3 regions of the Promicromonospora sp. CA-289599 genome follow, and region 2 is predicted to be linked to each of the others. Evidence: predicted binding sites of a transcription regulator. Region 2 holds the regulator's gene; each other region holds the start of a gene.
What was found. The regulator HspR, encoded in region 2, represses chaperone genes until heat shock. The targets are predictions, from matches to a motif close to AAGTTGAGTCNNNNNGACTCAACTT.

Region 1 (9,378 bases), 1.5 Mb from region 2:
GAACGCGACGTTCCAGGTCGCCGACGCCATCCTGCTCGTCGCCTACATCAGCTTCCTCGGGATGGGCATCCAGCCGCCCACCACCGACTGGGGCGCGATGCTCAACGACGGCATCAACTACATCTACCAGGGCGCCTGGTGGCTCATCCTGCCGCCGGGCCTCGCGATAGTGATCGTCGTGTGCGCCCTGAACTTCGTGGGCGACGGGCTGCGGGACGTCGTCGACGTGAAGGGGAGGACCACATGAGCGCGCTGCCCGCCCAGGCTCAGCAGGGGGACGACGTCGTCCTGCGCATCCGGGACCTGAACGTCACGTTCGGTACCGGGTCCGGAGACGTGCCCGCCGTCCGCGGCGTCGACCTTGAGGTGGGGCGCGGCCGGGTGGTCGCCCTGGTGGGGGAGTCGGGCTCCGGCAAGAGCGTCACGTCACTCTCGGTGCTGGGCCTGCTGCCCTCGACGGCTCGGGTCACGGGTTCGGTGGAGCTGTTCGACGGCGGTGGGCCGCGCGACGTCGTCGCCACGCCCGAGAACGGGCTGGTGGACCTCCGCGGCCGCGTGGCGTCCATGGTCTTCCAGGAGCCGATGACGGCGCTCAACCCGACCATGACGCTGGGCGACCAGGTGGCCGAGGCCGTGCTGAACCACGAGCGGGTCCCGCGGGCCGTCGCTCGCGAACGGGCGGTCGGGCTGCTCCGGGCGGTCGGTATCCCCGAGCCGGAGCGGCGGGCGCGGCAGTACCCGCACGAGCTGTCCGGCGGGCAGCGGCAGCGGGTGGTCATCGCGATCGCGCTGGCCTGCGAGCCGCGCCTGATCGTGGCGGACGAGCCGACGACGGCGCTCGACGTGACCGTGCAGGCCGAGATCCTGGACCTGCTGCGCGAGCTGGTCGCCGAGCGGGGCACCGCGCTGCTGCTGGTCACGCACAACATGGGGGTGGTGGCCGACATCGCCTCCGACGTGGCCGTGATGAGGGACGGCCGGATCGTGGAGCACGGGCCCGTGGAGCAGGTGCTGCTCGCGCCGGAGCACGAGTACACGCGCACGCTGCTCGACGCGGTCCCGGCGGTCCCGCCGGCCTCGCTGGACGACCGCGAAGCAGAGGGTGTGTCCGAGTCTCCCCGGCGAGACCAGGGAGAATCGGACACACCCTCTGCTTCGCGGTCATCCGGAGAGGTGGTGCTCGAGCTGCGTGGCGTGAGCCTGGACTATCGCGTCCAGGGCCGGCACGTGCGCGCGGTGGGGGGCCTCGACCTCACCGTGCGCGCGGGCGAGATGCTGGGCCTGGTCGGTGAGTCCGGATCGGGCAAGTCCACGGCGGGCCGGGCTTGCCTGGGCCTGCTGACGCCGTCGGAGGGTGAGGTGCTGCTGCTCGGCGCCTCGGTCGCCAGGGCACGGGGCCGGGCCCGACGGCGTCTCCTGGCCGACGTCGGCGTCGTGTTCCAGGACCCGGGCGCGTCGCTCGACCCGCGCAAGCTCGTGGGCGAGTCGATCGCGGAGCCGCTGGCGATCCACGGCCGCGACGGGCGGCGGCTGTCGGGAGCCGAGCGGCGGGCGCGGGTCCGCGAGCTGCTGGACGCCGTACGCCTGCCCGTAGGGGCGGAGCGCCGCTACCCGCACGAGTTCTCCGGCGGGCAGCGGCAGCGCATCGGGCTGGCGCGCGCCCTGGCGCTCCGGCCGCGCCTCCTGGTCGCCGACGAGCCCACCAGCGCGCTCGACGTCTCGGTGCAGGCAGAGGTGCTGCAGGTGCTCAAGGACCTGCACGCGGAGCTGGGCTTCGGCTGCCTGTTCATCAGCCACGACCTCGGCGTCGTGCACGAGCTGACCGACCGGGTGGCGGTGCTGCGGGCGGGCCGCCTCGTCGAGAGCGGCAGGACGGCGGACGTGTTCAGCGCCCCGCGGGAGCTGTACACGGCGGAGCTGCTGGCCTCCGTGCCGACGCCCGATCCCGTCGCCCAGCGTGAACGGCGCGAGGCCAGGCAGCGGCTCGCCCCGGGCGCCGCCCGATGAGCGGCGATCCGACTGCGGGGGTCGACATCGGCGGCACCAAGATCCGCGCCGCCGTCGTCGCGCCCGGTGGTGCGGTGCTCGCCTCGGCGACCGCGCCGACGCCGTCGGGCGGGGAGGCGATGCTCGACGTCGCCGCGGACCTGGTCGCGCGCGCCGTCGCCTCGGCAGGGGTACTGGTGGCGGCTGTCGGGGTCGGCGCGGCGGGCGTCGTCGACCCTGGGACGGGGGAGGTGCTCGCGGCCAGCGACTCGTTCACCGGGTGGGTGGGCACCAACCTGAGGGACGGGATCGTGAGGCGGACGGGGCTACGGGTCGTCGCCGCGAACGACGTCGACTCGTTCCTCGTGGGCGAGGCGACGTGGGGTGCCGTCCGGGGCGTCCGCTCCGCGGCGGGTATCGCGCTCGGGACGGGTGTCGGGGGAGCGTTGTGGCTGGACGGCGCGCTGTACCGCGGCGCGGGGGCGGCGGGCGAGATCGGGCACATGCCCGGGTTCGGCGACGCGCGCTGCACGTGCGGTCAACGGGGGCACCTGGAGACGCTGGCCTCCGGCCGGTCGGTGGCCCGCAGGTACGCGGAGCTCGGCGACGGTGCGGACGTCGGGGCCGCGGAGATCGAGGACCGGGCGCGCGCAGGAGACCCGACGGCGGTCCGGGTGCTCGCCGACGCCGGGCACGCCGTCGGCTCCGCGGTGCTGATGCTCGCGGCGCTGCTCGACGTCGGACACGTCGTGGTGGGCGGTGGCCTCGCCCGCGCGTGGGACCTGCTGGAACCCGCGCTCCTGGCCCGGCTGCGCGAGGAACCGCCCGTGTCGGGGCATCCGATCGAGGTGCGCCGTGCGGTGCTCGGGGGTGACGCGACGGTCGTGGGCGCGGCGGCCCTCGCTCGCTGACCGACCAGTCCCGGGAACGACCCCTACATCGTGCACGCGATCATCGGCGTGTCGCGTGCACGATGGAGGGGTCGTTCTTGGGACTGGCTGCGGCTACGGAAGCGTCCAGCGCTGGACCGTGCTCCCGTCGCAGTTGGCTATCTCGGTGCGGGTGCCGTCGGTCTGCGCCCGGCCGACGGGCTGCAGGCAGCGGCCCGACTGCGGGTTGCGCAGCGCCAGCGTGCCGCTGGTCGAGGCCCACTGCTGGGCCCCGGTGCCGTTGCAGTCCCAGAGCTGGACGGCGGTGCCCGCCGCGGTGCCGCCGCCTGACACGTCGAGGCACTTGCCGAGCGCGCGGACGGTGCCGTCCGTGCCGACCGTCCACTGCTGGGCGGTGTTGCCGTTGCAGTTCGCGAGCTGGATGGGCGTGCCGTTCGCCGTGGCGGCCCCCGCGACGTCGAGGCAGATGCCGTTGCTCGCCCGGACCGTGCCGGTGCCGCCGCCTCCGCCGCCCTGGGAGTCGTAGACGCGGACGTAGTCGACGACCATCTGCTGCGGGAACTGCGTGCTCCCGTCGGGGTAGCCGGGCCAGTTGCCGCCGACCGCGACGTTCAGGATGAAGAAGGACGGCTGGTTGAAGACCCACGGGCTGCTGCCGGTGTTCGCCGGCGTGAACGTCTGGTACGCGTTGCCGTCCACGAGCCAGGTGATCGAGTTGGGGCTCCAGTCGATCGCGAAGGTGTGGAAGTCGTCGGCGAAGGACCAGTTCTGCGGGTGCTGGTACGAGCCGGTGATGGGGTTGCCGCCCGAGTAGCCCGGGCCGTGCAGCGTGCCGTGCACCCGGTTGGGCTCGCGGCCGATGTTCTCCATGATGTCGATCTCGCCGGAGTTCGGCCACGGCGTGCCCGGGAACTGGCCGCCGAGCATCCAGAACGCGGGCCAGATGCCCTGGCCGCGCGGGATCTTGATCCGCGCCTCCAGGCGGCCGTACTGCGGCTGCACCTTGCCCTTGGTCGTGAGCCGGGCGGAGGTGTAGCCGCCGCCCTCCTGGCGGGCGGTGATCACCAGGTTGCCGTTGCCGTCCAGGGCCGAGTTGTTCCGGGAGTTGGTGTAGTTCTGCAGCTCGTTGTTGCCCCAGCCGCCTGCGCCGGTCTCGAAGTTCCAGTTGGCGCCGTTGGGCGCGCTGCCCGCGGCACCGTTGAACTCGTCGGACCAGGTCAGGGCGGCGGCCTGCGCTGCGGCGTCCTGCGCGGCAGCGGTGCCCGACGCAGGTGCGGCCCGGCCGTCGGACACCTTGGGTGCCGCCGCCGCGGACGTGACGAGCGAGGCCGACAGGACAAGGGTCAGGGCTGCCACCGCCGTCAGGGCGGTGCGGGTGGTGCGGTGCCTCGTGCTACGCATCGAACGCTCCTTCGAGAACATGTCTCTCCCGCCGCACGGAACCGGGCGACGGGCACAGCATCGGCAGTCGCGCGTGCACTCCGGTGTGTCACGGGCGATGCGTGGGTGATGACGAAACAGTGCTCACGAAAAGTAGCGGCGCCTGGCGGCACCGCACAACGGGCAGAAAGGCACATACGGGTTTTCCCCACGCCCTCCCACGGCTGCCCGCACAGGGCCGGGAACGCGGGCGGCGCCCGGCCGCTGGTGCGGTCGGGCGCCGTCGTGAGGCCGCTGAGGTGATCAGGCGGCGGTCTTGACCTCGATGCGCTGCGGCGTCGTGCCGGCGAAGACGCCGGGGACGGTGACCGTCAGCACGCCCGCGTCGTAGGACGCGCTGACGGCGTCGCCGTCAACGGTCTTCGGCAGCGTGACCGTGCGGCGGAAGGAACCGAAGCGGACCTCCGAGATGCGGCGGCCCTCGGACTCCTCCGAGCGCTGGTCCTTGCGCTCGCCGCGGACGACGAGCTTGCGACCCTCGACCTCGACGGTGATGTCGGTGGCCGGGTCGACGCCCGGCAGGTCGAGGCGGGCGACGAGGTCTTCACCCTCGCGGTAGACGTCGGCCGCGGGCACGGGGCCCTGGTCGACGGCGGACTGCGGGCTCCACGGGTCGCGGAGCCACGTCTGGGTGAACGGCGAACGAGTCAGAACGGTGGTCATGGTGTTCTCCTCCGGATGGGATTGATATCAGGCTCAACCTGAGTCGACCCGACTCAATTTCCGGGTTCGCCGACGGCGGACGACGAGTTCCGCGCTGAGGCCGGAATGAACAGGATGCGGAGCGCAAAAGGGCGCCTAGCGCCACATCTCCGGCGCGTTGTTCTGACTTACGGGCGCTAACTCAGAATAACTATCGCGAAGTCTGACTTACGGTGCGCTCGGCGTCGCCCCCGCGGACGTCAGACACTCAAGTCGCTCTGGTGATCTCGGCGTCTGACACGCGGAGTCAGTGGCGCGTGATCGTCACGCTTGTTGCGTCCTCGGCGACGGCGAGCTCCGCCGTCCCGCCGACCGGGAACGTGAGCAGCGGGCTCGTGTGCCCGAAGTCCATGCCGGCCAGCACCGGCTTGCCGCGCAGGGCCGGCTGGCGGGCGACGATCTCGTCGAGCGCCTCGCGCGTCACGCCCGAGCTGGCCTGGAACCGGCCGACGACCAGCCCGGCCACGCCCTCGGCGTCGGGCAGCTGGAGCAGGGAGGTGAGGCAGCGCGCGACGTGGGCGGCGTCCGACTCGAAGTCGTCCTCGAGGAAGAGGAGCGCGCCGTCGAGCGACGGCATGTACGGCGTGCCCTGCAGCAGGTTGAGCGTGCCGAGGTTGCCACCGATGATCCGGCCCGAGGCCTGCCCGGGGCGCAGTGCCCACCAGCCCTCGTTCGCCACGAGGGTGCGGGCGTCCTGGTCGGCGAACCACATGTCGTCGGTCCAGGCCTTGGCGGGTTCGACGGCGATCGGGGCGTCGCTCATGACGGCGGCGCGGAACCAGTCCCCGGTGGGCTCGAAGTGGTCGCGCATGCCCCAGCTCGACCAGTGCGGCCCCGAGTACGTGACCAGGCCGGTGCGGGCGAGGATCGCGTTCTGCAGCGCGGTGATGTCCGAGTACCCGCAGAACACCTTCGGGTTGGCGGCGATCAGGTCGAAGTCGAGGTGGGGGAGCAGCTCGTTGCTGTTGAAGCCGCCGATCACGGTGAGGATCCCGGCGACGTCCGGGTCGGCGAACACGGCGTGCAGGTCCGCCACGCGGTGCTCGATGGTGCCGCTGCGGAACTGGTCGTCCTCGTCGACGTGCTCGCCGAACGTGAGGGTGAGGCCCATGGCGGCGAACCGCTCGTCGATCCACCGGGTGTTGTCGTGCTCCATGATCATCGCCCGCGACCTGGCGGGTGCGACGACCCGGAGGGTGTCGCCGGAACGGAGCTTGGGCGGGACGATGGTCTGAGTTGGTGCGGCCATGCTCGCAGCGTAGAGCCGGGCTTCGGTCGTCGGCCCCTGCATATCGGCAGGCGGGGGAAGCGACTCCAACACAGTGCACGCGATCGTCGGCGTGTCGCGTGCGTCGTGTAGGGGTCGTCTTGCGGTCCGTGCGGGCTGCCCCCGGTTCAGCGCAGGTCGGACCCTGGACCTCAGCCGTGGATCGGGCCGTCCGTCTCTCGCAGCGGCCGGGCCGAGGCGCCCGAGCGGGCGGCGATCATCTCGGCCGCTATCGACACGGCGGTCTCGTCCGGGGTGCGCGCGCCGAGGTCCAGGCCGATCGGGCTGCGCAGCCGCGCGAGGGCCTCGGGCGGGACGCCGTCCTCGATCAGCCGGGACTCCCGTTCCGCGTGCGCCCGGCGCGAGCCCATCGCGCCCACATACGTCCCGGCCGGCAGGTCAGTGAGGGCGGTGCGCAGCAGCGGCACGTCGAACTTCGGGTCGTGCGTCAGCACGCACACGGCGTCATGCTCGGTGACCCGTCCTGCCTCGATCTCGGCGGCGAGGTACCGGTGCGGCCAGTCGACGACGACGTCGTCGGCCTCCGGGAAGCGCGCCGACGTCGCGAAGATCGGGCGCGCGTCGCACACCGTCACCCGATAACCGAGCAGGCGTCCGGCGCGCGCCATCGCCGCGGCGAAGTCGATGGCGCCGAACACCAGCAGACGCGGGCGCGGGGCGAAGACCTGCAGGAACACGCGCGTCCCGGTCCCGGTGCGCTCGCCGCGTGGCCCGTACTCCCGCACGTCGGAGGCGCCGGCGGCGATCTGTCCGACGGCGTCGGAGGCGACCGCAGCCAGGAGCGGATCCACGGCTGGGCGGCCCGCCGCAGCCCAGGGATTGGGCCCGTAGAAGGGCGAAGTCCGGGCCGAATCACTGGGTGCGCGCATCGGAGCGGCTCCGTCCCCGACCTGACCGTCGGCCGTGATCGTGAGGCGCCGGCCCAGCGGGGCGGCGACGGCGTCCGGGTCAGCGCTGGTGCCCGCGCCCGCCTCCGCTGCGATGACCGTGGCGAGGCAGACGCCCGACGTGCGCGCGCCGCCGTCGGGCAGCGCCGGGCCGGTGCCCAGGACCTGCCGGGCGAAGGGCTCGAAGTCCGGCCAGGTCGTGCGCGAGAGCGGGGCGACGAACACCTCGATGGTTCCGCCGCAGGTCAGGCCCACCTCGAAGGCGGACTCGTCGGAGACGCCGTACCGCGCCAGGACGGGGCGGCTGGTCTCGGCGACCTCCAGGCACAGGTCGTACACCGCGCCCTCGACGCAGCCCCCGGACACCGAGCCGATCACCTCGCCGCCCGGCCCGACGGCCATCGCGGCACCAGGCTCACGCGGCGCCGACCGAAAGGTGCGCACCACCGTGGCGACCACGACGCGCTCGTCGGCGCGCCACCAGTCCAGCAGCTGCGGCAGCAGATCCCGCATTCGGCGCGCCTCCCGTCGTTCGAGCACTTGCCCGAGCTTCAGAATCCCACGCACTCGTCAAACGCTGATGTCGTGCGAGTTACCGGTGCGTCCGACACGGCCGGCGAAAGGGGGAGATGATGGAACCGATCGCAGCGACGCGAGGAGGACCCCATGAAGGCAGCGGTTGGCGACCGGATAGTCACGGCCTCGGGAGTGGTCGGCGGTGTGGTGCGCGACGGCGTGGTGACCGGGTGTCCCCACGACGACGGTTCGCCGCCCTACCGGGTCAGGTGGTCCGACACCGGCGAGGAGACGCTCGTCTACCCCGGCTCCGACACGATCGTCGACGCCCAGGTCGAGGCCGTCTCGGACGAGTGGAGTGAGCCGCGGCAGGCCAGGGCGGTCACCTGGGACGTGCGGATCACCGTGGTCGAGTCGGGCGGCAGCACGACGGCGGAGGCGACGGTGACGAACGGTCCGCCGGACGCGCTGCGCGCCGTCGGGCACGCGAGGAAGTCGCCGGAGGACCCGGAGGTGCCGCTGATCGGCGACGAGATCGCCGCCGCCCGCGCGCTGCGGCGGCTGGCCGACCGCCTGCTCGCCGTGGCCGAGCAGGACGTCTCGGCGGCGGTCGGGCACCGGGCGCACGTGCACCGCTAGACGGGGCGCGCCGCGAGCCGGGCCAGGATGCCCGGGCTACGCCAGGATGCCCGAGGCGTCGAGCGCGCCCCGCACCTCGGTGTCGAGCCAGGGCACTATGCCCTCCCAGGTGGTGCGCCACGAGACGCCGCTGAGCTGGGTGCCGTCGGGGAACGTCTCGATGTAGTCGGCCTGGAGCACGCCGAAGCTGTCGCACCAGAACGAGTTGGCCGGGCTGCCGTCGAGCAGCTGGTCGATGCGCATCGCCGACGTCGAGATGCCGTCGGGCAGCAGGAGCGGTTGTGTGTCGGTGCGGATCAGCAGGGCCTGCCGGGTGCGCGTCGGGTCGGCGTCGTCGAGCTGGATGTACTCGGCCCAGGAGCCGACCGTGGCGAGCTCCAGCACCAGCAGGTACCGCGCGAACGAGGGCACGCCGTCGCGCGCACCGGGCGGGAGGTCCGCGCGGTCGAACGTGACGTCCACGCCGCCGGGCTCGCGCTGCGTGGAGTAGCGCACCCAGTTGCGGATGTTGCCGTCGTACTCCACCCGCTGCCGGGCCCGCAGCACCACGTCGGGCGTAGGGCGCATGGCCAGTACCGAGTCGAGGATCCGCAGGCCGTCCGGGGACTGGGAGTCCCGGCGCACGAGAGCGCCGTCGGGCGTCGTCCCGTTGTTGCTCAGCGCGTGGATGTGCATGGTCGATTCTGGCGCCGGTAGCGTCCGGGCGCCAGAGCAACCGGTGTGCTTCGCCCGGGGTGTCCCGGGTAGGTTGCGAGCATGAGCGAGCGCGTTGACGTGGAACAGCATCGGGCCGACGTCGCGGAGCTCCTCGCGGAGCTCGCCGACCGGCCCACCGAGGAGGTGTCCGTCCACCGGGGGGTGCTCGGGCGCGTGCTGGCGAGCGACGTCGTCGCCCCCGGGCCGCTGCCGCGCTTCCGCAACTCGCAGATGGACGGCTTCGCGGTCCGCGCGGCCGACGTCGCCCCGGCTGGGCCCGGGGCGCCCGTCACCCTGCCCGTCGTGGGCGACGTCGCCGCGGCGCCGGGCGAGC
Region 2 (9,378 bases):
GTCGGTCGACGCGGACAGCTCCGGGCCGAACGACGCGACCGCACGGTCCGCGAGATCGATGGTCACGTGGTCGAGACCGTCGGCCCAGACCTCGGCGCCGATCGGGTAGTCGCCACCGGCGTTGGCCCGGACGGGCACCTCGACGCGGTGCGCCTGTGCCGGTGCGACCTCACCGAGCGTGCAGAGCAGCACGTTCGCCTGCTCGGTCGGGTTACAGGCGATCGGGCCGTCGTTCGGAAGCGGTCCCACCGTGGCAGGCGCGCTGGGCGACGCACTCGGCTCGGCCTGCGTCTCGCCGTCGGGCACGCTCTCGGGATCGGACCCCGTGCCGGCGGCGCTGCTCTCGCCCGAGTCAGCTTCGGGCGTCTGGGTCCCGGTGTCGTCGGGGCCTTCGGTCGGCTCCGCGGTGTCCTGGACCAGCCGTCCGCCCACACCCGTGCCGAACGGTCCTTCGTGCGGCGTCATGGTCAGGCCGGGGGGAAGCGTGAGCTCCAGCTGCGTACCTGTCGCGGCGACCTCGCCCGCGTTCGTGATGGTGAACCCCAGGATCTGGTGCTCGCGCGGAGCCAGCGGGCTCGAGGCGTCGGTGTAGTCGACGCGGAGAACTGCTTGCGTGCTCGGGTCCGGCTCGATGTCGGTGTCGGACGGCGACACCGGCTTGCCGTTGATCTCCTCGGTGCCGGGCAGCCCACGGCCGTCCGCGGTGCTGATGACGCTGTCGTTGGCCACCGGCTCGGGGTCGCTGGGTCCCGCGATCTGCAGCGCCGCGACCATGCTGACGGTGGCGACGGCGATCGCGCCGGCCGCCACGCTGCCGCCCGTCGCGGCGGCGAACGCACCGGCGGTGGCGGAGACCGCGGACGACACCGCACCCGAGAACGTGCCGGTCGAGGCCACACCGACAGTCGCTGTCGCCGCCGGCGCGCTTCCGACGGCCGCACCTGCGCCCGCCTTGGCCGCGACGAAGATGCCACCGATCGGTGCACCGGCGCCGACGAGAGCCAGCCCGCCCGCACCGAGCACCAGCGGGGCGATGACCGTCTTCATGCCGTGCGCGACGTCGTGCAGCTCGAGCACCAGGGCGCTGCAGGTGCCGCAGGTCTCCAGGTGGTCGGCGATCTTCGTGGTCTCCCGCTTGGACAGGCTGTCCCGCACGTACCCGCCGAGCAGCGGGTTCACGGAGCGGCACATGTCCGAGGGGGCATGCGTCAGGTGCTGCTGCAGGTAGCCGGCCCGCAGCGCTTCCTTGGCCCGGTAGAGCAGCGCGGAGACGCCGTTGGGGCTGAGCCCCAGCACCGGCGCCACCTGCGCGGGCTTCAGGTCGTCGACCAGGACGTACCAGAGCACCTCGCGCCAGCGCTCGGGGAGGTCGAAGTAGGCCTTGGAGACCACGCTGCGCTCGAAGCCGGCGAGCGCGGGGTCCTCGTCGGAGGCGACCCGGCCGACCACCGACTCGATCTCGTCGTCGGTGCTGGGGCGCATCCGTGCGGCGCCGCGGGACACGTCGAACGACCGGTGGCGGACCACCGTGTACAGGTAGGGGCGGAACCCTGCGTCGGGGCCTGCGCCGCGACGAAGCATCTCGAAAAGCTTGCTGAACGCGTCTGCGACGACATCGTCGGCGTCAGCGGGCGAGACGTACTGCCGCGCGAGCGCTCGCGCGGCCCCTGCGTGGCGCTCGTAGAGCACGCCAAATGCTTCACGGTCACCTGACCTGACCTGCAGGATCAGTTCCGCGTCACTCGGGGTTCCCCCCGTGCTGCTCTCGGCTTGCTTCACGTCTACCCAGACTCTCGGCTGTGTCCTGCCCATGACTATAGAGCCCCGTCGGCGTTTTAGGGGTGGAAAAAACATCTCTGACGTCATGTTCGGGTGAAGTGCGGTACACCACCGCCGAAGGTGCGTCATGATGTATCCCCGTGAGGGTCCCTTCATCATGAGTGAGTCACAGCAGGAGGCGCGGGTGCGTGTGCATGACCTGCGCGAGCGGTGGCGCGCTACGAGTCTGGCGTCGGTCTGGATCCGACCGAACGACTGGGAGCATCCAGCCGCCGAAGCGCTGGCAGAGGCTTTGGCCGAGGGCCGCGGAGTGATAGCACCCGCGGAGCGTCTTGGTGCCGCGCGGGCGTCCGTCGGCGCCGGGATCACCGAAGCGCTGGACGACGTCGCCTGTCTGTACGCCGCGTTCGGCCGCCCCACCGACGTCGGTGCGCTGCGCGCCGCGGCGATCGGCTGGGTAGGAGAGCGCGAGCGGGTCCCCTACCAGATAGCCACGCACGACCCGTCAACAGGTCTGCCGACCGGCGAGTACCTGGGCGAGCGCCTGCGCGAGACCTACGGCATCGCGCAACGCGCCGGCTCCACCGCCGGAACCACCCACTGCCTGCTGGTGCTCGACGTCGGCCTCGACAGCCTCGACACCTGGCAGCGGCTCGCGCGATCGGCGGCGATCGGCCGCACCCTGCACCAGGTCTTCGGCGAGGGACATCCGATGGCCGCCGTCGGCGACGGCACCTTCGTGGTGCTGTGCGAGCGTGGCCCCGCCACCGCGGAGCTCGGTCAGTCGCTGCGCCGCGTGGTGGAGCGCAACGCGGAGGTGCTCGGCCTCACCACCGAGGTGCGCAGGCCGACCCGGGTGTGGGTGGAGCGCCTGCCGGGGACGCACGACGACGCGCTGCTGCTGCTGGACCACCTGGCTCGCTGAGCCGCCGGACCGCGGACGTCGAACCGCGCGCCTCGGACGAAGACCCGAACGAAGAACAGAGCGCCCGCTCACCGTCGAGCGGGCGCTCTTGCGTTGTCCTGGCTCCGTCTGTTCTGGCTCCGTCGCGTTCTTGCAGAGCCGGTCAGCGCTCCTGGAAGGTGAGGCAGTCGGCATGCCCCGGCTGCTCGGGCCCGGCACCCACGCGGATCGAGGCGGCGCCGCACTCCAGGTGCTCGTTGTGCACGCACTCGCCGCGCTGGCACGCACCGACGTGCGCGATCACCTTGTCGAGACCGCCCTTGGTGCTCAGCGGGATGAACGTCGCACAGGAGGCGTCACCCTCGTGACCCGCGATGGTGACGGCGCCGGCGTGGCAGCCGTGGTCGTGGTTGTAACCGCAGCCGTCGATCGAGCACTCGGCGACCTCAGGCATTTCCATCAGCGTGCTCATGACTCACTCCTCGTTGGTCCGCACTTGAACATCCGGAATGGCTCGATCATATTCCGGAAATGCAGAACGCGTAGAGCAAGGAATGCCTTACCTATCTTTCCGACGCATTATCGAAAGAATTGCGTTACCGAAATTGGTCGGCGGCCGGGGGCGCTCAGTCCTCGCGCCGAGGTGACGGCCGCCAGAGCACCACTGCTCCACCACCGACGCCGCGATGCTCGAGGTCGACGCGCATCGCCGCGCTCCGGACCCGCTGGCCACGCTGCACGACGACGACGTCGCCGGCGGCCGGACCCGCAGCGAACACGCGGCCCTCCTCCTGGACCCGCATCAGCAGGTCACCGAGGCGTTCCTCCAGGACCGAGACGTGCGCCTCGAGGGCGAGGATCCGCTTGATCCCGGCCAGGTTGATGCCCTCGACCTGCGCGAGCCGCTGTACCTGCAGAAGACGCGCGACGTCCCGGCGCGAGTAGCGGCGGCCACGGCCACGGGTGCGCCGGGGTACCACCAGGCCGAGCCGGTCGTACTGGCGCAGCGTCTGGGGATGCATACCCGCCAGCTCCGCTGCCTTGGAGACGGTGAGCACGGGTGCGTCGTCGTCAACCATGTGCCCCTCCTTGTCTCGTTCGCTCGGAACTGCGTGCGGGCAGGTCAACCGACGGCGGCGCGGTGGGGTCCGTGCCCCACCGCGCCCGAGATCATTCCACCGCCCGCTCGGCCAGTCCGGCGCGCACGTCCTCGCCGTCGCTCTCCGCGGCGAACGTCTCGATCGCCTGCTTGGCCTTCTTGCTGAGCTTCTGCGGCACGACAACCTGGACGCTGACGAGCAGGTCGCCGTTCGCGGTCGCCGTGTGCACGCCGCGCCCCTTGACGCGCAGCGACCGTCCCGACGGGGTCCCCGCGGGCACCTTCAGCCGCACGGTCGAGCCGTCGAGGGTCGGTACCTCCAGCGTGGTCCCAAGTGCGGCCTCGGCGAACGTGACGGGCACGGTCATGCGCAGGTCGAGCCCGTCCAGCGTCCACACGGGATGGGGAGCCACGTGCACCGTCACCACCAGGTCACCCGCGGGGCCACCCGCGACGCCCGGCTTGCCCTTGCCACGCAGCCGGATCTTCTTGCCGTCGTTGATCCCCGCCGGAATCCGGGCGGTGATGGTGCGGCCGTTGACCTCGAGCTCGGCGGTCGTGCCCTCCACTGCCGCACGGAACGGCAGCGTGACCTGCGCGACGACGTCGGCCCCCTTTGTCGGCGCGCCGAAGCCAGTCGGGCCGGCCGAACCGTAGGCAGACCGGCCCCCGGCGCCGAACATCGAACCGAGGATGTCCTCGAAGCCCGGGGCGGCACCACCGCCCTGCGAATAGCGGACCCGCGGTCCGCCGCGGCCGGCGGCACCCTGCCCACCGCCGAACATGGCGCCCATGATGTCCTCGAAGCCGCCCGTCCCGGCGCCACCGGGACCGGCAGAGAAGCGAGCACCACCGGCCATCGCACGCACCGCGTCGTACTGCCGGCGCTGCTCCGGGTCGGACAGGACCGCGTAGGCCTCGCCGATCTCCTTGAACTTGTTCTCCGCGGCCGCGTTGCCCTGGTTCTGGTCGGGGTGGTGCTGGCGCGCCAGCTTGCGGTAGGCCTTCTTGATGGCCGCGTCATCGGCGTCCTTGGGTACGCCGAGCACGGCGTAGAAGTCCTTCTCCATCCAGTCCTGACCGGTCATGGCACCTCCTTCCGCTTCGATATCGGTGGTCGGGCTTGCCGAGACCTTGGTCCCGGCAAGCCCGACCACCGAGAAGTCACTCCGGTCCGACGACGCCCACGCGTGCCGCCCGGACCACCTTCTCGCCGATCTTGTACCCGGGCTCCACCACGAGGTTCACCGTGGAGGCCGTCGCGTCAGCGTCGGTCGAGTGCATGAGCGCCTCGTGCAGGTTGGGGTCAAACTCCTCCCCCACCTTGCCGAACCGCTCGACACCGAACTTCTGCAGGCTCTGGTCGAGCTTCTCGGCGATCGCCGCCATGGTTCCGCTCAGCTCGCCGTGCTGCTTCGCGCGCTCGACGTCGTCGAGCACGGGCAGCAGCGCGGCCAGCACGTCCTGCACACCCCGGTTCCGCGCGGCCTCCTGGTCGCGCAGCGCCCGGTTGCGGTAGTTCGTGAAGCTGGCCCGCTCGCGCTGCAGCGCGTCCAGGTTCTCCGCGGCCTCGGCCTTCGCCTTGAGGACCTCGGAGGCCTCAGCCGCCTCACCGGACGGCTCGAAGTCGAGTCCTTCCAGCGGGTCGGCGTCGGTCTCGGCAGGCTCGACCACCGGGGTGGACTCCTCCACCGGGGCGGTCTCGCCGTCCGGGGCAGGGTCGTCCAACGGTTCGGCCGGACGGCTCTGCTCGCCGGAGTTGTTCACCTTGCGCTTGTCCGTGAAGTGGAAGGGGTGCTCCTCCGAGCCCTCGGGCTCGGGGGTCCCCTGCGGGTTCTCTTCGGTCACTTGCGCTCTTCCTCGTCGTCCACGATCTCGGCGTCGACGACGTCCTCGTCAGCGGTGGACTGGGCGTTCGCCTGCGGTGCGCCGTCGGCGCTCTGCGGTGCCGCCTGCTCGGACGCGTACAGCGCCTCGCCGATCTTCTGCGAGGACGCACCGAGCTTCTCGTACGAGGTCTTGACGGCCTCGGCGTCCTCGCCCTCGAGCGCGGACTTGACCGCGGCGATGTCCGCCTCGACCTCGGTGACGACCTCTGCGGGGAGCTTGTCACGGTTGTCCGCGATCTGCTTCTCCATGGAGTACGCGAAGGCCTCGGCCTGGTTGCGGGTGTCCGCCTCCTCGCGACGCTTCTTGTCCTCCTCGGCGTGCAGCTCCGCGTCCTTGACCATGCGGTCGATGTCGTCCTTGGGCAGGGCCGAACCGCCGGTGATCTTCATCGACTGCTCCATGCCCGTGCCGCGGTCCTTGGCGGACACGTGCACGATGCCGTTGGCGTCGATGTCGAACGTGACCTCGATCTGCGGCACGCCACGCGGTGCGGGCGCGATACCGGTGAGCTCGAAGACACCCAGCGGCTTGTTGTCGCGCGTGAACTCACGCTCGCCCTGGAACACCTGGATCGCCACGGACGGCTGGTTGTCGTCGGCGGTGGAGAAGACCTCGCTGCGCTTGGTCGGGATGGCCGTGTTGCGCTCGATGAGCTTGGTCATCACGCCACCCTTGGTCTCGATGCCGAGGGACAGCGGGGTGACGTCGATCAGCAGGACGTCCTTGCGGTCACCGGTGATGACGCCGGCCTGCAGGGCGGCGCCGACGGCGACGACCTCGTCCGGGTTGACACCCTTGTTGGGCTCGCGGCCGCCGGTCAGCTCCTTGATGACCTCGGTCACGGCGGGCATGCGGGTGGAGCCACCCACGAGCACGACGTGGTCGATGTCCGAGACGGAGATGCCCGCGTCGCGGATCACGGCGTGGAACGGTGCCTTGGTCCGGTCGATGAGGTCCTGCGTCATCTGCTGGAACTGAGCGCGCGTGAGCTTCTCGTCCAGGTGGATGGGGCCGTTCTCGCTCATCGACAGGTACTGCATCGAGATGTTGGTGCTCGTCGAGGACGAGAGCTCCTTCTTGGCCTGCTCGGAGGCCTCGCGGAGCCGCTGCAGCGCGATCTTGTCCTTCGACAGGTCGACGCCCGAGGAGTTCTTCACCTGCTTGATGAGGTACTCCACGACGCGCTGGTCCCAGTCGTCGCCACCGAGGCGGTTGTCACCGGAGGTGGCGCGCACCTGGATGGTCGAGAAGTCGTCCTCGTCCTTGCCCACCTCGAGCAGGGAGACGTCGAACGTGCCGCCACCGAGGTCGAAGACGAGGATGAGCTCGTCCTCCTTGCCCTTGTCCAGGCCGTACGCGAGGGCGGCCGCGGTGGGCTCGTTGACGATGCGCTTGACGTCGAGACCCGCGATCTGGCCCGCGTCCTTCGTGGCCTGGCGCTCGGCGTCGTTGAAGTACGCCGGGACCGTGATCACGGCCTCCGTGACGGGCTCACCGAGGTACTCCTCGGCGTCGCGCTTGAGCTTGCCCAGGATGCGGGCCGAGATCTCCTGCGGCGTGTACTTCTTGTCGTCGATGCTCACCGTCCAGTCGGTGCCCATGTGGCGCTTGACCGACGAGATGGTGCGGTCGACGTTGGTGACCGCCTGACGCTTGGCGACCTCACCGACCAGCACCTCGCCGGTCTTGGAGAACGCGACCACCGACGGGGTGGTCCGCGAGCCCTCCGCGTTGGCGATGACGGTGGGCTCTCCACCCTCGAGGACGGTCACCACCGAGTTCGTGGTGCCGAGGTCGATACCTACTGAGCGTGCCATGTGACTGCCTTCCTCCGACAGATTGAGTCTTCTGCACTCAACTTAAGCCGGAGCTCGCGTGGAAGCAAGCCCGCACCCGTAAAGTTGAGTCCACTTCGCTCAACCTCGTTCAGGGCCGAAAAGTTCCCGGTGGCACGCGTCCGTGTGACGGCCACGCGGTGCGACACGCCGTCGTAGGCCCTGTTTCGCCCCTGTCAACAGGCGCGACGCCCTGACCTGCGGTACACAAGGGTGCACGACCGAGGCCACAGGGGTGGGGGCAGCGGACGCGTACCCCGCGGGCCTGCCCGCGGGTGCCTGATGCCCGGGACCCCGGGCCTCTACGGGGGGAGACCACCATGGCAAGCATCCACGGAAGCTCGTTGTCGATAGCGCTCCTGACAGCCTTGCTCGATCCCGAGGAGGACGGTCTCAGGTCACCGCACGTCCAGGACCTCCTGCAGGAGGCTCTCGAGACCCGCGAGGACGCGCGCGACGTGATCGTCGCGCTGCTCGCATCGTCCGGCTCGATGCTGCGGCAGATCAGCTACCACAACGAGCAGGAGCCGCTCGAGTCCCTGCAGAAGGTGGCTCTGGGCTTCCAGCGCAAGGTCGTGCAGCTGCCCAGCTGAGTCAGCTCGCGGTCCGCGCCGCAACCGACTCGGCGTCCCGCAGCAGGCGGAGCGCGTTACCGCTGGTCAGCTTGCCAAGGTCGGCATCGGACCAGCCGTTGTCCCCGAGGGCCGAGAGCAGGCGGGGATAGCCCGTCACGTCCTCCAGCCCGTCAGGGAGGGTGGGGGTCCCGTCGTAGTCGCCGCCGAGTCCCACGTGGTCGACGCCGGCGACCTCGCGGACGTGCTCGACGTGCGCGACGACGTCGGCCAGGGTGGTGCGGGGCTGCGGGTGCAGGGACCGCCACTCGGCGATGAAGGGCTCGAAGGCCCCGAGGTCGGTGTTCTTAATGCCCTGGGCCGCTGCTGCCTCCGCGCCGGTCGCCCGCCACTCGGCGACGGCGGGTGACACGAACTGCGGCACGAACGTGACCATGCAGACGCCGCCGTTGGTCGCGAGAGCGGCCAGGACGTCGTCGGGCACGTTGCGGGGGACGTCGCAGACGGCGCGGGCGCTGGAGTGGCTGAACACGACCGGGGCCGAGGTGACGCGCAGGGCGTGGCGCATGGTGCCGGCGGAGGTGTGCGAGAGGTCCACGAGCATGCCGAGTCGGTTCATCTCGCGCACGACGTCCTCGCCGAACGGGGAGAGCCCGCCCAGCACCTCGTCATCGGTGGCCGAGTCGGCCCAGGGCACGTTGTCGTTGTGCGTGAGGGTCATGTAGCGCACCCCGAGCGCGTGGAGCATGCGCAGGACGGCGAGGGACTCGTCGATGGAGTGGCCGCCCTCCGCGCCCATGAGCGAGGCGATCCGCCCGTCCGCCCACGCCTGCTCGACGTCGGCGGCGGTCAGGGCGAGCCGGAGCGTGTCCGGGTACCGCTCGACCATGCGGTGCACGCAGTCGATCTGTTCGAGCGTTGCCGTGACCGCCGCCCCGCCCTGAAGCTGAGCGGGCACGTAGACGGACCAGAACTGGGCGCCGACGCCGCCCTCGCGCAGCCGCGGCAGGTCGGTGTGGGTGGTGGTGAGCCGCTGCGCGATGTCGACGGCGGAGAGGTCGTAGGCCGACTGTTCGCGCAGCTCCCACGGCAGGTCGTTGTGCCCGTCCCAGACGGGCTGCTTCTCGAGGAGTGCCGCGATGCGGTCTGCGGTGGTCTCGGCCGTCGTCATGGGGCGACGCTACCGCGCGCTCCCGCGACGGTTCAGTTGATCCACTGCCAGCGGCAGCCGGCGGTCGCGAACCCGTTCGCGTGCCCAGAGCCGTCCAGTTGGATGCTCGTGGGCTCCGTCACCACGCC
Region 3 (9,378 bases), 580 kb from region 2:
CCGCCGCGCCGAGGTGGTCGAGCTGGTCGAGGCAGCGTTCGCCGACCTGGACGCAGACGCGCTGCTGATCAGGCTCGCCGACGCGGGCATCCCGGCGGGCCGGGTGCGTACCCTCGACGAGGTGTACGCATGGGAGCAGACGGCGAGCCAGGGCCTGCTCGTCGACGTGGAGCACACGAGCCTCGGCACGGTGACGCTGCCCGGCCCGCCGCTGCGGTTCTTCGACCCCGACGGTGCCGAGGTGACCCGGCGTGACCACCAGGCGCCGCCGGTGCTCGACGAGCACGCCGCCGGGATCCGGGCCTGGCTCGACACGCCCGGGCCTGGGTCCGAGGCGGGCCGGTGACCCGCCGGTGGACGGCGCGAGAGCTGCTCGACCTGGTCCTCGACCCGGGCAGCTTCGAGTCCTGGGACGAGGCGGTCGACACGTCCGGGCACTCGGCGGAGTACCGCGCCGTCCTGGCAGCGGCCGCCGAGAAGGCGGGTACCGACGAGTCGGTGCTCACCGGTCGCGGCCAGGTCCGGGGGCGACCGGTGGTCGTGGTGGTCAACGAGTTCCGGTTCCTCGGCGGCTCCATCGGCCGGGCCGCGGCCCAGCGGATCACCGCCGCGATCCGGCGCGCGACGGCGGAACGGTTGCCCCTCCTGGCGACGACGGCGTCGGGCGGCACTCGGATGCAGGAGGGCACCCCCGCGTTCCTCCGGATGGTCGAGATCTCGCGCGCCGTCATGGACCACCGCGACGCCGGCCTGCCCTACCTCGTGTACCTGCGGCACCCCACGACCGGCGGCGTCTACGCCTCGTGGGGCTCGCTCGCGCACCTCACCGTCGCCGAGCCCGGGGCGCTCATCGGTTTCCTCGGGCCGCGCGTGGTCGAGGCCCTGACGGGCAGGGCCCTGCCCGACGGCGTCCAGTCCGCCGAGAACCTTGCCGCCAAGGGCGTGCTCGACGGCGTCGTGGCGCCCGAGAACCTGCCGGCGCTCGTCGAGCGGACGCTCGCGGTGCTGGTGGACCCGCCGTCGGCGCCGTCCCTGCCGCGCCGGTCCGGCGAGCCCGCCGTGGATGCATCTGCATGGGACTCCGTGCTCCGGACCCGGGCCGAGGGCCGCGTGGGAGTGCGGGACCTGCTGCGCTACGGGGCCTCGGGCACCGTACGGCTCTCCGGTACGGAGGAGGGCGAACGCGACGAGTCGATGCTGGTGGCGCTGACCCGGCTCGACGGCCGGCCGTGCCTCGTCGTCGGGCAGGACCGGACCCGGCAGACCGAGAGCACCCCGATGGGCCCTGCCGCGCTGCGCGTGGCGCGGCGCGCGATGGGGCTGGCCGAGGAGCTGCGGCTGCCGCTGGTCGCGGTGATCGACACCCCGGGCGCCGAGCTCTCGCAGGCCGCCGAGGAGGGCGCGCTCGCCGGCGAGATCGCGCGCTGCATGGCGGCTCTCACCCGGATGACGGTCCCGACGCTGTCGGTCATCCTCGGTCAGGGTTGCGGCGGCGGTGCGCTCGCGCTGCTGCCCGCGCAGGTGGTGATCGCCGCCGAGCATGCCTGGCTGTCGCCGCTGCCACCCGAGGGGGCGAGCGTCATCGTGCACGGGGACACCGCGCACGCGGCGCAGCTGGCCGAGGCCCAGCACATCCGTGCCGTCGACCTGCTCGCCGAGGGCGCGGTGCAGCGCGTGGTCCCGGAGCACGGCGGCGACACCGTGCGGGACGTGGCGGTCGCGGTCGCGGCGGAGTGCGCGGCGGTGCTGCGGGAGCTGTGAACTGCTGCTGGTGGCGGCGGTGGATCAGAGCAGCTCCCCGCCGGCCGCGGGCCTCGCCGCCGGCTGCAGACATGGACGCGGACGCCGATGTCGACTGCAGACTTGGTTGCGGATGGAGGCCCACAAACCGCAACCAAGTCTGCAGTCGTCGACCGGGCGTGAGCAAAGTCTGCAGTCGGTGTACCGCCTGCTCGGCTGGGGGCTCATCCCCCTCGGAGCGCTCGCCGGAGGCCTCGTGGGCCACGAGGTGGGGATCTGGACGGGCTATCTGATCGCCGGTGCGCTCAGGGCGGCCGCGTTGGTGGTCAGCTTGCCGATCCTGATTCGGGTCCACTGCCAGGGGCCGCCGTCCGCTGCGGATTGATCGGATGTCCGGGCCCCGGCGTCGGCACCTTGCTGGGTCTGTGCGCTGAAGTCGGCAGTTCGCATCGAGGTCGGTCCAGCGCTGGACCGACCTCGATGCGAACTACCGACCTGGGAAACGATCGTCAGCGAATTGCCGACCTCGCTGCTCAGTGCCGCTGCTTCTCCAGGGCCTTGCGGATCTGCTGGACCAGCGCGAACACGAGCAGCGCCGCGAACGCGATCGAGGCGACGTCGTCGGGCATGACCACCGACAGGCTCGCTCCGCCGAACGAGAAGCCCGACGCCACGAGGCCGATGAGCGCGGCCATCTTCAGGTGGACCAGCCGGTTGCGGACGTTGACCCAGGTGCCGGAGATTGCGGTCGGGATCATCGCGACCAGTGACGTGCCCTTGGCCAGCGCGGGTGCGAAGTCGAACAGCGCGGACAGGCCGGGGACGGCGAGCTGACCGCCGCCGATGCCGAGCAGGCCGGACGCGACGCCCATGACGAGGCCGAGCCCGATCATCCCCGCGCCGTCGAGCACGCTGGGCAGTCCCTCGGCGGTGTCGACGGACGGCGGCTCCCCGAACGCATCCATCACCGATCGCACGATCCCCGCGACCAGCACCCCGACGAAGAGCCAGCGCAGCAGGGTCTCCGGGACGCGGGCGAGCAGCCGCGCCCCGACGACGGCGCCGATCACCGCTCCGACGACGAGCAGTCCGGCGGCGATCAGGTCGACGGCGTCGTGGGTCAGGTACGGGATGGACCCGACGATCGCCGCCGGCAGGATCGCCGCGAGCGAGTATGCGCTGGCCCGGCGCTGCGTGAGGCCGCCGAGTGACGTCAGGAGCGGCACCATGACGATGCCGCCACCCAGACCAAAAAGCCCGGAGAAGGTGCCGCCGACGACCCCGACGAGGACGGCGCGGGGAGGTGTCAGGGACTCGTCAGTCTGCTCGTTCACCCAGCGATGATCTCAGGTGTGCCGCGATGGTCCGTGTGCAGTCCATCGACCCGGTGTGCGTCGTGTCGACCTCGAGGTCGTAGGTGACCCCCTCGTGGACGATGTCTGCCTGCTTGGCGGCCATGCCCGCGACGCGGTCGCCGCGGGTGGCCTCGCGTGCCTCCGCGACCGCCGCGTCGCAGCGCACGCCGACCCACAGCGTCGGGACGTCGCCCAGGGCGTCGAGCCAGCGCCGCTGGGACGCGGCGCCCCCGAGGAACACGTCGTCGACCACGACGTGCGCGCCGGCGCGTGCCATGGCGACCAGTCCGGCGATCCAGGCGTCCTGCAGCGCCATGAACTCGTGCCCGACGTCGACGCCGCCGTCGTCCGCGAAACCGATCCCGTCGCCGCCGGCGGTCAGACGGGCGGGCATCGCGTCGACGAGGGTGTCGATGCTGAGGGACAGCCAGGCGTCGGGCAGGACGGCCTGCAGGTTGTGTGCGAGGGCAGACTTCCCGGAACTGGAACCGCCGTTGAGGACGATCACCTGGGTGTTCATGTCGCCACGGTACGAGTGTGGGTGGCGCACGCTACAGTGAATTCCAGGGTTGAGCGGAGTAGACTCAACTTTGAACGCGGCCTTGCCGCGCAGACTTCAGCACCATCCTGGGAGGCCTCATGGACACCAAGTTCACGACCATGTCGCAGCAGGCGATCGGCGACGCGATCCAGTCGGCGTCGGCCGCCGGCAACCCGCAGCTCGAGCCGGTCCACCTGCTGGCGTCGCTGCTCCAGCAGGAGCGTGGCGTCGCCGTCGGCCTGCTCGATGCGGTCGGGGCCAGTGCACAGGCCATCGGCCAGCGCGTGCGCGCGGCTCTGGTCGCGCTGCCCCAGGCCAGCGGAGCGAGCACGGCCCAGCCGAGCGCGAGCCGGGCCATGGCTACGGTCCTCGACCTGGCGTCCAAGGAAGCGCAGGGGCTGGGTGACGAGTACGTCTCCACCGAGCACCTGCTCATCGCCGTCGCGGCCGGGCAGTCGCCCGCCGCCCAGATCCTGACCGACGCCGGAGCAACCGCCGACGCCCTGCGCGCCGCGCTGCCCGCCGTCCGTGGGGCCGGCCGGGTCACGAGCCCCAACCCGGAGGGCACCTACAAGGCGCTCGAGCAGTACGGCACGGACCTGACGCAGCGCGCCCGCGACGGCAAGCTCGACCCGGTGATCGGCCGCGACTCGGAGATCCGCCGGGTGATCCAGGTGCTGAGCCGGCGCACCAAGAACAACCCGGTGCTCATCGGCGAGCCCGGTGTCGGCAAGACCGCGGTCGTCGAAGGGCTGGCGCAGCGGGTCGTGGCGGGTGACGTACCCGAGTCCCTCAAGGGCAAGCGCCTCGTGGCGCTGGACCTGGTCTCGATGGTGGCCGGGGCGAAGTACCGCGGTGAGTTCGAGGAGCGCCTCAAGGCTGTCCTGGAGGAGATCACGGCGTCGGACGGCGAAGTGATCACCTTCATCGACGAGCTGCACACCGTGGTCGGCGCGGGCGCCGGGGGCGAGGGCGCCATGGACGCGGGCAACATGCTCAAGCCGATGCTCGCACGAGGTGAGCTGCGCATGGTGGGCGCCACCACGCTCGACGAGTACCGCGAGCACATCGAGAAGGACCCGGCTCTGGAGCGCCGGTTCCAGCAGGTCTTCGTGGGTGAGCCCTCCGTGGAGGACACCGTGGCGATCCTGCGCGGGCTCAAGGAGCGTTACGAGGCGCACCACAAGGTGACGATCGCGGACTCCGCCCTCGTGGCCGCCGCATCGCTCTCCGACCGTTACATCTCCGGGCGGCAGCTGCCCGACAAGGCGATCGACCTGGTCGACGAGGCCGCGTCGCGGCTGCGCATGGAGCTCGACTCCTCCCCGGTGGAGGTCGACGAGCTCCAGCGCGCGGTCACGCGCCTCGAGATGGAGGAGGTGGTGCTGTCCGAGTCCGAGGACGCGGCCTCCAAGGAGCGCCTGCAGCGTCTCCGCGCCGACCTGGCGGACCGTCGTGAGGCCCTCGCGGCGCTCACCGCGCGCTGGGAGTCCGAGAAGGCCGGGCACAACCGTGTCGGTGACCTGCGTGCTCGCCTCGACGAGCTGCGCACCGACGCCGAGCGCAAGCTCCGCGAGGGTGACCTGGAGGGCGCCGCGCGCATCCAGTACGGCGAGATCCCCGTGGTCGAGAGAGAGCTCGTCGCGGCGGAGGAGGCGGAGGCGAGCCGGGTCTCGACAGGCTCGACCAGCGGTGGCCCGGGGGTCGCGCCCGCCGAGGCCCCGATGATCGCCGACAAGGTGGGCGCCGACGAGATCGCCGAGGTGGTCGCCGCGTGGACCGGCATCCCCGCCGGGCGGTTGCTGCAGGGCGAGTCCGAGAAGCTCCTGCACATGGAGGACGTCCTCGGGCAGCGCCTCATCGGCCAGAGGACCGCCGTGGCCGCGGTGTCCGACGCGGTGCGGCGGACCAGGGCGGGTGTCTCCGACCCCGACCGGCCGACCGGCTCCTTCTTGTTCCTCGGCCCCACGGGTGTCGGCAAGACCGAGCTCGCCAAGGCATTGGCAGACTTCCTGTTCGACGACGAGCGCGCGATGGTGCGTATCGACATGTCCGAGTACGGCGAGAAGCACTCGGTCGCACGGCTCGTCGGTGCGCCTCCGGGCTATGTCGGGTACGAGGAGGGCGGTCAGCTCACCGAGGCTGTCCGGCGACGGCCCTACTCCGTGGTGCTGCTGGACGAGGTGGAGAAGGCCCACCCCGAGGTCTTCGACGTCCTGCTCCAGGTGCTCGACGATGGCCGGCTCACCGACGGCCAGGGTCGTACCGTCGACTTCCGCAACACGATCCTGGTGCTGACCTCGAACCTCGGCTCGCAGTTCCTCGTGGAACCGATGCTGTCGGACGAGGAGCGGCGCGAGTCCGTGATGACCGCCGTGCGCGCCTCGTTCAAGCCGGAGTTCCTCAACCGCCTGGACGACGTGGTGGTCTTCGACGCGCTGACGCTGGCCGAGCTCGGCAGCATCGTGGAGCTGCAGGTAGGGGCCTTCGCGAAGCGGCTGGAGGATCGTCGGATCACGCTCGACGTGACCGAGGCGGCGCGCGAGTGGCTCGCGCTGGAGGGGTTCGACCCGGCGTACGGCGCGCGGCCGTTGCGCCGCCTCGTGCAGCGTGAGATCGGCGACCGCTTGGCACGGCTGCTGCTCGCGGGCGAGGTGTCCGACGGCGACACCGTGGTCGTGGACCGCGCGGACGGCGAGGGTCTGGCTCTCGACCGCAGGGTGCTGACCGTGTGACGAAGGCGCTGTCCGCCTGACGAGGACCAAGGGACCGTGTACGTCGATCGGCGTACATCGGACTACGACCAATTATCGATGTGCGGGCGGGACCTGCCTGCCATCCTTGTGCCAGTAGGAACGGCCGCGCGAGCTGTACGGACGGGCGGTGGGTGAGCGAGGCCTGCACAGCACCATGTGTCGGTGTTGTGAAGGTGAGCGCTGGCTCGCCCAGAACTTGAATGCTGGGACATCTCTCTGTGTGCGGGGTGAAACTGCGCGCGGAGTGCCGCGTGCGGTCCCGCACGGTCAGGGCGCGCGGGGGCGAGTCGACGGGGCCACGGGAGAAGGCAGACGGTCAAGGAGGTCTGGTGCTGCGGTTCCACTTCACTTCGGATGATCTTGCCCGGGTACGGATCGCTCCGGGCCCGGACCCCATGTGGGAGGTGCTGCTCAGCGCACATGTGGTGAACCAGCCTTCGGGCGCTGTGCTGTTCGGACGCTGGCGGCAGCGTGCACTCTCAGGCTTGCCGCCGGCGGCTCGCATGCTGCTACGGCTGGCCCCGCCGCGGGGCTACTCGCCGGACTTCCTCACGCCGGTCTCCGGCTCCGACAGCTTCGAGACCGGGCTGGACGCGATGTTGTCCACCCCCAGGGCTCGGCTTCGCAAGGACATCGAGGTACTGGCGGGCGAGCAGAGGCCGCCCCTCTGGATGCGTGACCTCGCCGCAGGCTCCGCACCCGCCGTACGTGGGCTCGGCGTCGCCGTGCGTTCCTACTACGAGCATGCGGTAGGTCCGTACTGGAGCGGGATCCGGGCCGCCGTGGACGTCGACCGCGCGGCACGCACCCGTGCCTGGGTGGAGGGCGGGACCGAGAACGCACTGCGGACGCTGCACCCGTCGGTGCGTTGGCAGCATCCGGTCCTGTCGGTGTCGACAACTGCCGAACGGGACATCCACCTGGGCGGCCGTGGCCTGTTGATCATCCCGTCGTACTTCTGCGTCCGGGCCCCGATCACGCTCGCGGACGCCGACCTGCCGCCGGTGCTGCTCTACCCGATCGTGCACGAGCCTGCCGGGCTGGACCGCAGCTTCGAGGTCCGGTCCGACGGCGGACGGCAGCTCACCGCGCTTCTCGGCCGGACCCGAGCGGCGGTGCTGCGAGTGCTCGGCACCGGGGCGACGACCAGCGAGATCGCGAACCGTCTGGCGATCTCGCCGGCGTCGGCGTCGGAGCACGCGACGGTGCTGCGCAACGCCGGCCTGATCGCCAGCGGGCGTGAGCGCAACACCGTGATCCACGCACTGACCCCGCTGGGCCAGACCCTGCTCGACGGCTGCGCCGGACAGGGTCCGGCGGCGACACGGTCTGCTGTTACTGCAGGAGATCCCGTGTGATCGGCTCGGCAGTGGTGGCGAGGCACAGGCCGACCCGGTCACCGTCGCTCCACGACTCCTCGCTGGGGCCCCAGACCACGTAGCTCACCGAGTTCACGAGCTGGCTGGTACGGGCGGTCGGACCGAGCTGCTTGGTGCCGCACACGAGAGCCACGCGCTTGTCCACCTCGTCACGGCCCGGCCAGACGGCGGCGTCGGCGAAGTCCGTGCGGCCCACGACCTGCGCCGTGTGCGAGGCGTCGCAGGGAACGGCGAGCACCTCGGAGACCTCGCCGTCCTCGGGGACGGTCTCCACGCACGAACCGAGCACCAGCTGCAGTGGATGCACCTCGCGCGGCTCCGCGATCATCGCTTCGATCGGCTCCCACTGCTGCTTGCTGACCATGTTCACGACGAGGACGGCCACCGTCACCAGGGCGACGACTGCGACGGCGGCCCCGCCGATCATCGCGAACCGGCGTCGCCTGGCGGCGTCGTCCGCCGCAGTCGGCGGGTGCCAGCCGGCATAGGAGGCCTCGGGCGCATAGCCGTGCACGGCGGGGAACGGGTGCGCGGAACCACCGCGCGGGGAGGGGAACGGCGACGGCGGCTGCAGCTGGATGGTGCCCTGGTCCTGGCGCGAGGCGTCCGGCTGATGCTGCGGCGAGGCCGCGGGCGTCGGGAAGGGGCTCGGCGGCGTGACGGCCGGCGGGACGCGCGTAGCGGGCGGCGCGAAGAGCTCCTCGGTGGGAGCGTCGTCCGCGGCGGCGGGCGTCTCCGGCTCGCTGGAGACCTCCTTCGGGTCCGCGGCAGGCGCGTCAGCAGCGGTCTGGTTCGCGGCCTTCTGCTCGTCGGACGCCTCGGTCTCCCCGGCGACGGTCCGCGGCCCGAGCTCCTTCTTGTGCGCCGCGGCGATCGCGGCGAAGGAGAGCGCCTTGAAGTCGAAGGTCTCGTCCACGGCCGGCGCGGCCGCGCTGTCGGACGGCGTCCCGGGCTCGGCCTTGTCCGTACCGGCAGCCTTGTCGGTAGCAGCAGCCTTCGACGTACCGGCAGCCTTCGACGTGGCGGGCTTGCTGTCGGCTGCGGCGGGCGAGCCAGCCGAGTCAGCTGAGTCGGGCGAGTCAGGTGCGCTGGCCGAGACGGGCACAGCCGACGGGTCTGGCGCATCGGTCGAGCCGTCCGAGCCTGCGTCATCGCGGGAGACGCCGGTGTCGACGCCCGCATCGGTGTCGGCGTCAGCGTCGGGGCTGCTGCCCACCGCGGCCCCGGTGGCGCTGTCGGGCTCCGCTTCGGTCGGCTCCTCAGTCTGCGCAGCGGCCGCAGGTTCCGCGCTCCTGGTGGGCGTCGGTATCGCCTCGACGGGGGAGGTGGGGGGAGCCGCCGGTACCCGCTTCGGCAGTGCGGTGGCGGGCACGACGCCGACATCCTCGGTGCGTGCCGCCTGCTTCGACCCGGTACCTGCCGCAGGCTTGCGGGCAGGTTCCGGAGCAGGCTTGACGTCCACGACGGGCTCCTCCGCTGCGGCAGGCTCCACATCAGCCGCGTCTGCGACGGGCTCGGCGCTCCCGGTGGGCGCAGCGTCTGCAACGGGCTGACGATCCGCGGCCTTCGCCGCAGGTCCAGGGTCCGCGACGTCCGCCGCGGGCGCC

Region 1: the regulator HspR is predicted to act here: its motif matches at 5,015-5,039, upstream of ACQEVI_RS16875 (Hsp20/alpha crystallin family protein).
Region 3: the regulator HspR is predicted to act here: its motif matches at 3,662-3,686, upstream of clpB (ATP-dependent chaperone ClpB).

The regions. Positions count from the first base shown of each region.
Region 1 is NZ_JBNJNI010000001.1:3,810,590-3,819,967, forward strand. Features, by position in the region: gene ACQEVI_RS16855 (ABC transporter permease) at 1-247, shown strand, start outside; gene ACQEVI_RS16860 (dipeptide ABC transporter ATP-binding protein) at 244-2,007, shown strand; gene ACQEVI_RS16865 (ROK family protein) at 2,004-2,897, shown strand; gene ACQEVI_RS16870 (family 16 glycosylhydrolase) at 2,991-4,277, opposite strand; gene ACQEVI_RS16875 (Hsp20/alpha crystallin family protein) at 4,560-4,979, opposite strand; gene ACQEVI_RS16880 (S66 family peptidase) at 5,266-6,267, opposite strand; gene ACQEVI_RS16885 (XdhC family protein) at 6,438-7,706, opposite strand; gene ACQEVI_RS16890 (dsRBD fold-containing protein) at 7,860-8,348, shown strand; gene ACQEVI_RS16895 (hypothetical protein) at 8,385-9,023, opposite strand; gene ACQEVI_RS16900 (molybdopterin molybdotransferase MoeA) at 9,105-9,378, shown strand, end outside.
Region 2 is NZ_JBNJNI010000001.1:2,289,607-2,298,984, forward strand. Features, by position in the region: gene ACQEVI_RS10185 (sigma-70 family RNA polymerase sigma factor) at 1-1,689, opposite strand, end outside; gene ACQEVI_RS10190 (hypothetical protein) at 1,937-2,704, shown strand; gene ACQEVI_RS10195 (DUF1540 domain-containing protein) at 2,847-3,155, opposite strand; gene ACQEVI_RS10200 (heat shock protein transcriptional repressor HspR) at 3,310-3,762, opposite strand; gene ACQEVI_RS10205 (DnaJ C-terminal domain-containing protein) at 3,854-4,870, opposite strand; gene grpE (nucleotide exchange factor GrpE) at 4,947-5,630, opposite strand; gene dnaK (molecular chaperone DnaK) at 5,627-7,489, opposite strand; gene ACQEVI_RS10220 (hypothetical protein) at 7,828-8,100, shown strand; gene ACQEVI_RS10225 (dipeptidase) at 8,102-9,250, opposite strand; gene ACQEVI_RS10230 (hypothetical protein) at 9,283-9,378, opposite strand, start outside.
Region 3 is NZ_JBNJNI010000001.1:2,872,198-2,881,575, forward strand. Features, by position in the region: gene ACQEVI_RS12740 (CaiB/BaiF CoA transferase family protein) at 1-346, shown strand, start outside; gene ACQEVI_RS12745 (carboxyl transferase domain-containing protein) at 343-1,761, shown strand; gene ACQEVI_RS12750 (hypothetical protein) at 1,940-2,125, shown strand; gene ACQEVI_RS12755 (sulfite exporter TauE/SafE family protein) at 2,274-3,074, opposite strand; gene cpt (chloramphenicol phosphotransferase CPT) at 3,058-3,615, opposite strand; gene clpB (ATP-dependent chaperone ClpB) at 3,735-6,371, shown strand; gene ACQEVI_RS12770 (ArsR/SmtB family transcription factor) at 6,722-7,750, shown strand; gene ACQEVI_RS12775 (septum formation family protein) at 7,728-9,378, opposite strand, start outside.